DNA from 2 places in the Brevundimonas sp. KH_058 genome. Region 1 is predicted to be linked to the other one. Evidence: predicted binding sites of a transcription regulator. Region 1 holds the regulator's gene; the other holds the start of a gene.
The links. Region 1 encodes HrcA, which represses chaperone genes, less so after heat shock. Its sites were predicted from a motif close to GTTAGCANTCNNNNNNNNNGANTGCTAAC; they were not measured.

Region 1 (4,539 bases):
CGGTCGCCGGGAGTTTTGCGAACAAAATCGCGCCTGTCGCGCCCTGAGTTATTCCGTCGGATTGACGACGTTTGATCCCCTTTGATCCGGGTGCATCGCGATCGGTTGTGTTCGGGCCTTAAGACCTGGGCGCTCTGACGACCGCCCATCCCACGCTCTTCGCTGCTGACTGTCCGTCCGTCAGTTCGATCCGGTGCAGCTGGATAACGTCCGCTTCACGGCCGAAAAACCGCTGGAGACCGAGACGGTCAAGGCCGCCATTGCCGAAGCCGAAGCGGCGCTGAACGGTCAGGGGCGCCTGCTGGTGCGGCCGTCGGGCACGGAAAAACTGATCCGCGTCATGGCCGAGGGCGACGACGAGGCGCTGGTGAAACGGGTGGTGGCCGATGTGGCGGGCGCGGTGCGCGCCGCCGGCTGATGGCCTGCCTCTAAGGCTTGCACGCCGCCGGCGGATCGCCGTCGCGTTCCCACAGTTTGCAGGACCGATCGATCTCGCCCTGGATCAGGTCGCAAGGATTGGCGGCGTTGCAAGGTGGGCGCGTTGCCGGGCTGACCTGAATGCAGCGCTCGACCAGGCGGGCCGAGGCGGCGGACCCGATGGCTTCACGACACGGAACTTCGCTGACCGGAACCGGCTGAGGCGCCATGTCCGGCCCCTCGGGGAGGCTGGCCTGGGGCTCCTCGGCGGGCTTTGGCGGTTCCTTGGCCGGCGCATCCGCCTTGGCAGGCGGAGCGACCGGCGCGGTTTCCGGCTGTAGAGGAACCGCATCGATCACGTCGGGGTTCGACGTCGAATCGCCGGACGACGGCGCTGCTCCGGGGCCGGAAGGCTGACATCCGGCCATCAGCACGGCGCAGGCGGCCAGCGAAAGCCATTGGGATCGACGCATCGACTTGTCTCCGGTCAGAACCAACCGGACAAGAATGCCCGCCTGCGGCCGAGGGCGAAACCCCCTATCGCTTCACCGCCGCCAGCGCCGCCTTCTGCAAGGCGAACAGTTCGGTGCAGCCGACCTCGGCCAGTGAGAACAGCCGGTCGAACTCGGCGCGCGAGAAGCCGCGCTTCTCGCCGGTGGCCTGGACCTCGACGATCTGGCCCGCGCCGGTCAGGACGAAGTTGGAATCGGCTTCCGCCTCCGAGTCCTCTTCGTAATCCAGGTCCAGAACGGGCACGCCGTTGCAGATGCCGCACGAAACGGCCGCCACCTGATCCGTGATCGGATCGGCCTTGAGCACGCCCTCGTCGCGCAGATAGTTGAGCGCCAGGCTCATGGCGACCCAGGCGCCGGTGATCGAGGCCGTGCGCGTGCCGCCGTCGGCCTGGATGACGTCGCAGTCGATCAGCACCTGACGTTCGCCCAGCGCCTTGAGGTCCACCACGGCGCGCAAGGAGCGGCCGATCAGCCGCTGAATCTCTTGCGTGCGACCCGACTGTTTGCCCGCGGCGGCCTCGCGACGGCCGCGCGTGTGGGTGGCGCGCGGCAGCATGCCGTATTCCGCCGTCACCCAGCCCTGGCCCGTGTTGCGCATCCAGCCCGGCACCTTCTCCTCGATCGAGGCGGTCACCAGCACCTTGGTGTTGCCGAAGGTGATCAGGCACGAACCCTCGGCATAGCGGTTGACGCCGGTCTCGATGGTCACGGGACGCAGTTGGTCGTCGGTGCGTTGCGAATGGCGCATTGAGATGAATCCTTGGAAGCCGAGGCGGCGGTGCTTATCCTGAAACCGTGAGCCTGTATGCCCCCAAAACCCCGCCGTTCGACAACGGCCAATCCCTCGCAGGGTTGGCGGGGCTGGACGCACGCGCCCGCGACATCTTTCGCCGCATCGTCGAGAGCTATCTGGAGACGGGCGAGCCTGTCGGATCCAGGACCCTATCGCTGGGCGGGATCGCCCTGTCACCGGCCTCGATCCGCAACACCATGCAGGATCTGACCCTGGCCGGGCTGCTGGCCGCGCCCCACACCTCGGCGGGGCGAATCCCCACCCATGCAGGCCTTCGCCTGTTCGTCGATGGCCTGCTGGAAGTCGGCGACCTGACCAAGGAGGAGCGGCGCGAGATCGACGGGCGTCTGGCGGGGCGCGGACGCAACTTCGAATCCGCCCTGGACGAGGCGTCCAACCTTTTGTCCGGCCTGGCGGGCGGCGCGGGCGTGGTGTCCAGCCCCGTACGGGACTCGGGCGTGAAACACGTCGAGTTCGTGGCCCTGGGCGGGGATCAGGCCCTTGCCGTCATCGTCGCCGACGACGGCACGGTCGAGAACCGGATCATGACCCTGTCGGCGGGCGTCACGCCCTCGACCCTGGTCGAGGCCTCCAACTTCCTCAACGCGCGCCTGCGCGGCCGCCCCTTCGCCGACGCCAAGCGCGAGATGACGCACGAACTGGAAATCGCCCGTCGCGAACTGGACCAGACCGCGGCCCGCCTGGTGGAAGACGGATTCGCCGCCTGGTCCGGCGGACCCGACCGCGAGCGCGCCCTGATCGTGCGCGGCCGCGCCAACCTGCTACAGGACGGCGAGGGACTGGCGGACCTGGAACGGGTGCGCGTCCTGTTCGACGACCTGGAGCAGAAGGAACAGCTGATCGGCCTGCTGGACGGCGTCGATGCGGCACAGGGCGTGCGCATTTTCATCGGCGCGGAAACACGGTTGTTTTCACTTTCGGGTTCCGCCGTGATCGCGGCGCCCTATATGAGCGGCCGACAACGGGTTCTGGGCGCCATCGGCGTCATAGGGCCCGCAAGACTGAACTACGCCCGTGTCATTCCGTTGGTGGACTATACCGCCCGGGTGCTGGGCCGGATGCTGGACGGGAACGACAAGTGAGCGACAAACCCCTTAACGACGAATTCGACGCCCTGGATGCGGCCGAGACCGACGCCGAACACGGCCTGGACGCCCATCCTTCTGAAAATCGGGGGGACGACCTGACGCCCCTGGACGCCGTCATCGCCGAGCGCGACGAGTGGAAGGACCGCGCCCTGCGCGTCGCCGCCGAGATGGAGAACCTGAAGCGCCGTTCGGAAACGCAGCAGAACGACGCCCGCGCCTTCGCCATCCAGCGCTTCGCCAAGGATCTGCTGGGCGTGGCCGACAATCTGGAACGCGCCCTGATGGCTGCGCCCAAGGACGCCGAGGGCGCCACCGCCGGCCTGGTGACCGGGCTGGAACTGACCCAGAAAGCCCTGCTTCAGGCCTTCGACAGCAATGGCCTGAAGCGCGTCGCGCCGGAAGCCGGCGAGGCGTTCAACCCGCATCTGCACCAGGCGATGATGGAACAGCCGTCGGACACCGTGCCCGGCGGATCGGTGCTTCAGACCATGCAGTCCGGCTTCGAACTGTTCGGCCGCACCGTCCGCCCCGCCATGGTCATCGTCGCTGCCAAGGGCTCGGGCGCGCAAGGCCCCAACCCCTATGGCGCCGCGCAGGCGCCCGAAGGTCAGGCCTTCGACGGCAAGGCCTGATCCCGGATCAGCAGGCGGCGTCGGTCAGAACTGACGCCGCCAGGCTCCGATCAGCGCAAACTCCGGCTGCGCATCCGCCACATGGCGCGGCTCGCGGCTGGCCACAGCCTGCAACGTCATGCTGGAGCCGTCCCACAGCCGACGCTCACCACCCAGGATGAAATCGATCTGACGACCGCTGGGCGACGCCGAGAAGCTGCGGCGCGAATAGGTCAGGGGATCGAAATATTCGACCGGCACATCGGCCAGCAGCGCCGAGAATGTCCCGCTCTCGATCCGCAACGGCTGCGACAGAGTGAAGCTGATCCGGTCGCAGACCATCGTACAGCCGGTCAGCAGGCCCAGCCGCCAGTTCGAACTGATCGCCGCCTGATCCATCGACAGGAACCGACCCTCGATCTGCGTCGACCCCATGCCCGCCTCGCCGATCAGGCGCAGACCGGGCCACAGGGTCCAATCCCCACCGAGCGCATAGAAGGCGGTCCGCGACGGCAGGGCGAAGTCCGACCCGCCGGGCAGGAAGGCGCCCAAGGGCCCCAGCCTTTCGTCCAGGGCGCCGACGCTGAATGACAGGCCGCCCTCCGCGCCCCGCCATCCGATCGCGGCCCGGCTATAGGTCGAGGCGTCCTGCTCGACGCGGCGCAGCGGCATGCGACGATCCCCGCCGCCGCTTTCCGCCGAAACGGTCACGGCGCCGAACCGCATCGCCCCGCGCACCGCATGGTCGGCCTGGGCCAGGGACGCGAACCCGTCGCCGGCCGAGCCTTCGAACGGCGACGCCGCCCCGCCCTTGCCCTGCCAGACCGAGAAGTTCATCCGGCCGGTTTCCAGGTCCAGCATGGCCTCCTGGCGCGGTTCGTCGCCCATCCACGGCGCATCATAGAGGTCGTGACGTGGCGCCACGGGTTCGGGCGTCGCGCTCGGCTGGGCCGCGATCAGGTTCAGTCGCCCGCCGCCCGGCAGGGCCAGGGTGGTGGTCGCCGTGGTGTTTTGTTCGAACGGCGCGGCCTGATAGGATCGGCTGGGCGCCGTGGGATAGGCCCCGCCCAGCTGGACCGCGAACATCCGGTCAT
Region 2 (4,539 bases), 390 kb from region 1:
CCGTTACGGCAAGGGCGTGCTGGAGACGCTGAACGCCCTCTAGATAGGGTCAGACCGCCGGTTTGGGCGGGGCGGTGATGACTTCGACATTGTCGTTCAGCAGGTAGGACAGTTCCGACAGGGCCACGGCGCGTTCGGCCGGGCTGGCGGCGGCCTGAACGGCGGCGACCTTCTTGGGCATGTCCTCGGAGATGCCGCGCAGGATGCATTTCAGGTCGCCGTCGGTTCCGCGCTCCTTCAGGATCAGGTGACCCTGCATGTCCAGGGCGGCCAACTGTTCGGCCTGGGCCTTGAAGCCGGTGAAGGCCTGGCTGGTGAAGAAGGCGGCGTCGTCGGCGGCCCTGGCGGCCGCCCAGCCATCGACCATGGCTTTCAGGCTGGTCGAGCGCGAGATTATGTCGGCGAACAGAGGCTCGCCCGCCACCGAGATCGGCGCGCCGGGCACCGCCGCCGGCTGATCCGCCGCCAGGGCGACGGCGGGATTGGACATCGCCAGGGCGATCGAAAGCGCGAGGCCGCAGGACATGGGGATGACTTCCTGTTTCACCGTCCGCTAGGACGTTGAACCTGTTTACCCCCGACCCGTAAACGAGTGTTTACCCTCTCCAACGCCCACATCATCGACCGAGGACGCCATGAGCCGCGACGACGCCTGGAAGACATTCGATCGCACCGCCGTCGAGGCGGCCCAGACCCGGATCGTGGATCAGTTCGCCGCCGATCCCGATCGGCTGGCGCGGATGTCGGTCGAGGCGGCGGGGCTTTATCTGGACCTGTCGAAACAGAGCTGGACGAAAGCGGCCTTCGACGCCTGCCTGGATCTGGCGCGGGCGTCCGACGTCGAGGGGCGTCGCGCGGCCCTGTTTGCGGGTGAGGCCGTCAATCTGACCGAAGGTCGGGCGGTGCTGCACCCGGCTCTGCGCGCCGCGCCCGGCGCCGACTTCAAGGCTTTGGGCGAGCCGGTCTCGGCCGAGGTGGATGCGGTTCGGGCGGACATGAAAGCCTATGCCGATGCGGTGCGGTCGGGCGCCGAGGCGGGGGCGACGGGCAAAACGTTCGAGGCCATCGTCCATGTCGGCATCGGCGGGTCGGACCTGGGGCCGCGCGTGGTGTGGGATGCGCTGCGTCCGCTTGATCCCGCCATCGACCTGCGCTTCGTGGCCAATATCGACCCGCGCGACATGGCCGAAGCCCTGACGGGCCTGGACCCCGAGACGACCCTGGTCGTGGTGGTGTCCAAGACCTTCACGACCCAGGAAACCTTGGCCAACGCCGAGGCGGCCAAGGCCTGGTTGGCGGCGTCGCTGCCGGCCGAGGGGATGACGAAACACTTCATCGGGGTGACGGCGGCGCCGGAGAAGGCGGGCGCGTTCGGATGCGGCCGGACGTTCGCCTTCCGGGACTGGGTCGGCGGGCGCTATTCGCTGTGGTCGGCGGTCAGTCTGTCGTGCGGCATCGCCCTGGGCTGGGACGTGTTCGAACAGATGCTGGCCGGGGCGGCGGCCATGGACGACCATTTCGTCTCGGCCCCGCTGGAGGGGAACGCGCCGATCCTGCTGGCCCTGGCCCAGGTGTTCAACGTCGATGGGCTGAACCGGCCGGCGCGGACGGTGGCGCCCTATGCGCACGCCCTGCGTCGGCTGCCGAGCTTCCTGCAGCAGCTGGAGATGGAGTCGAACGGCAAGCGGGTGCATCGCGACGGCACGCCGGTGACGCGTCAGACGTGCCCCGTCGTGTTTGGCGAGCCGGGCACCAATGGACAGCACGCCTTCTTCCAGCAGATTCACCAGGGGCCTCAGACGGTGCCGGCCGAGTTCGTCATCGTGGCCAAGACGCATGCGGATGCGCCGGAATCGCCGCTGTGGTCGAATGCCCTGGCGCAAGGCCAGGCCCTGATGCTGGGCAAGACGACCGAGGCGGCCAAGGCCGAAGGCCTGGCCCAGGGGCTGTCGGATGAGGAGGCGACCCGTCTGGCGCCTCACCGCACCTTCACCGGCAACCGACCCTCGACGGCTATCGTCATGGAGCGGCTGACGCCCGAGACCCTGGGCGCCCTGTTGGCGCTGTATGAGCACAAGACTTTCGTCGAGGGCGTGATCTGGGACATCAACAGCTTCGACCAATGGGGCGTCGAACTGGGCAAGGTGCTGGCCAGGGCGATCCTGAAGGACGTGGACGCCGGCGGGCCGTCGGCAGACCTCGACCCGTCCACGGCGGCGCTGATGACGCGTTTGCTCGGCTGACGAGGAAAGGGCCCGACCTTGCGGCCGAGCCCTCGGTGTCTTTCAGGCCGTCGCGCGATCACCAGCGGCGATCGTAACGATAGTCGCGGTCGTCCCGGCGATAGTCGCGGTAGTCACGGTGGTCGCCGCGCGATTCATAGCGACGATTCTCATAGCGATAATCGTAGCCGTTGCGGCTGTTGAAGCCCTGTCCGCGATCCCAGCGGCCCTGGTTGCGATAGCACTGGCCGCCGCCATAATAGTCGCAGCGCGAACCGCGGTTCGAGGACGAGGCCACCGCGCCGATGGCTGCGCCGCCCAGGGCGCCGCCGGCGATGTAGCGACCGTCGCCATTGCCGTAGATGGCGCCGGCGATGCCGCCGACAGCGGCGCCGATCAGGGCGTTGCGGCCGGTGTTGTCGCGGTCACGCGCCCCGTGCCCGTAAGATTGGGCCGAGGCCGGAGCGGCCATCAGGCTCAGAGCCATGACCGGGGCGGCGACGACGGCGGTGATCTTCAGCAGCTTTGACATGTTCCGTCTCCTTTGTTTCGGGCCGATGCGCCTTTCCGAGGGGGAGAAGCATCAGCGTTGAAACGGTTTTATCTGCCCGTGTTTGAACGACCCCAGAGGTCCGCATTCATTTTCGGTTCATGCGCGCGTCGCGTTGTCGCGGAAGTTTCGCGCGCGATTAAGGGCGGCGCCGCTTGACGATGACCCCCCGTCTGCCTAACTCCCGCTCGCGTTAGCACTCTCGCTGGTCGGCTGCCAAAACGGCGATCGCGGGAATGCCGCACACCGTTTCAAAAACGCCCCGATCCGGGGGTTTTACAGGGAGAAGTCCGATGGCGTTCCGTCCGCTCGGCGACCGCGTGCTGGTCAAGCGCGTTGAAGAAGAATCCAAGACCAAGGGTGGGATCATCATCCCCGACACCGCCAAGGAAAAGCCGCAGGAAGGCGAAGTCGTCTCCGTCGGCCCCGGCGTCCGTGACGAATCCGGCAAGGTCAACGCCCTGGAGCTGAAGGCCGGCGACCGCATCCTGTTCGGCAAGTGGTCGGGCACGGAAGTGAAGATCGACGGCGACGACCTGATCATCATGAAGGAATCCGACGTTCTGGGCGTGCTCTCGTAAGCACCCGCGTCGACGACCTTCTTCAACCTAATCCATAGATAGGAGCAGCCCGCATGGCCGCTAAAATCGTACACTTCAACACCGACGCGCGCGACAAGATGCTGCGCGGCGTCAACGTCCTCGCCAACGCCGTCAAGGTGACCCTGGGTCCCAAGGGCCGCAACGTCGTAATCCAGAAGTCCTTCGGCGCCCCGCGCTCGACCAAGGACGGCGTGTCGGTCGCCAAAGAGATCGAGCTGGAAGACGCCTTCGAGAACATGGGCGCCCAGATGATCCGCGAAGTCGCTTCGAAGACGAACGACAAGGCGGGCGACGGCACCACCACCGCGACCGTTCTGGCTCAGGCCATCGTGCAAGAGGGCCTCAAGGCCGTCGCCGCCGGCATGAACCCGATGGATCTGAAGCGCGGCATCGACAAGGCCGTCACGCTGGTCCTGCAAGAGATCAAGGACAAGTCCAAGCCCGTCTCGAACAACTCGGAAATCGCCCAGGTCGGCACCATCTCGGCCAACGGCGACAGCGAAATCGGTGAGCTGATCGCCCAGGCCATGGCCAAGGTCGGCAACGAAGGCGTCATCACCGTCGAGGAAGCCAAGACCGCCGACACCACCGTCGACGTCGTCGAAGGCATGCAGTTCGACCGCGGCTACCTGAGCCCTTACTTCATCACCAACGCCGACAAGATGGAGGTTCAGCTCGAAGAGCCGCTCATCCTGCTGTTCGAGAAGAAGCTGACCTCGCTGCAAGCCATGCTGCCGATCCTGGAAGCCGTGGTGCAGTCGGGCCGTCCGCTGTTGATCATCGCCGAGGACATCGAAGGCGAAGCCCTGGCGACCCTGGTCGTCAACAAGCTGCGGGGCGGCCTGCGCGTCGCCGCCGTCAAGGCGCCGGGCTTCGGCGATCGCCGCAAGGCCATGCTGGAAGACCTCGCCATCCTGACGGGCGGCCAGGTCATCTCGGAAGACCTGGGCATCAAGCTTGAGAGCGTCACCATCGACATGCTCGGCAAGGCCAAGAAGGTCACCATCACCAAGGACGACACCACCATCGTCGAAGGCGTCGGCGAGAAAGACGCGATCGAAGCCCGCGTGGCCCAGATCAAGCGCCAGATCGAAGACACCACCTCCGACTACGACAAGGAAAAGCTGCAGGAACGTCTGGCCAAGCTGGCCGGCGGCGTCGCGGT

Region 2: the regulator HrcA is predicted to act here: its motif matches at 2,965-2,993, upstream of groES (co-chaperone GroES).

The regions. Positions count from the first base shown of each region.
Region 1 is NZ_CM174469.1:1,305,365-1,309,903, forward strand. It holds partial or broken gene AC3ISA_RS06215 (phosphoglucosamine mutase) at 179-418, shown strand; gene AC3ISA_RS06220 (hypothetical protein) at 429-890, opposite strand; gene rph (ribonuclease PH) at 955-1,680, opposite strand; gene hrcA (heat-inducible transcriptional repressor HrcA) at 1,734-2,828, shown strand; gene grpE (nucleotide exchange factor GrpE) at 2,894-3,466, shown strand; gene AC3ISA_RS06240 (S8 family peptidase) at 3,491-4,539, opposite strand, start outside.
Region 2 is NZ_CM174469.1:1,695,964-1,700,502, forward strand. It holds gene recQ (DNA helicase RecQ) at 1-43, shown strand, start outside; gene AC3ISA_RS08020 (hypothetical protein) at 50-526, opposite strand; gene pgi (glucose-6-phosphate isomerase) at 636-2,243, shown strand; gene AC3ISA_RS08030 (hypothetical protein) at 2,302-2,754, opposite strand; gene groES (co-chaperone GroES) at 3,066-3,353, shown strand; gene groL (chaperonin GroEL) at 3,407-4,539, shown strand, end outside.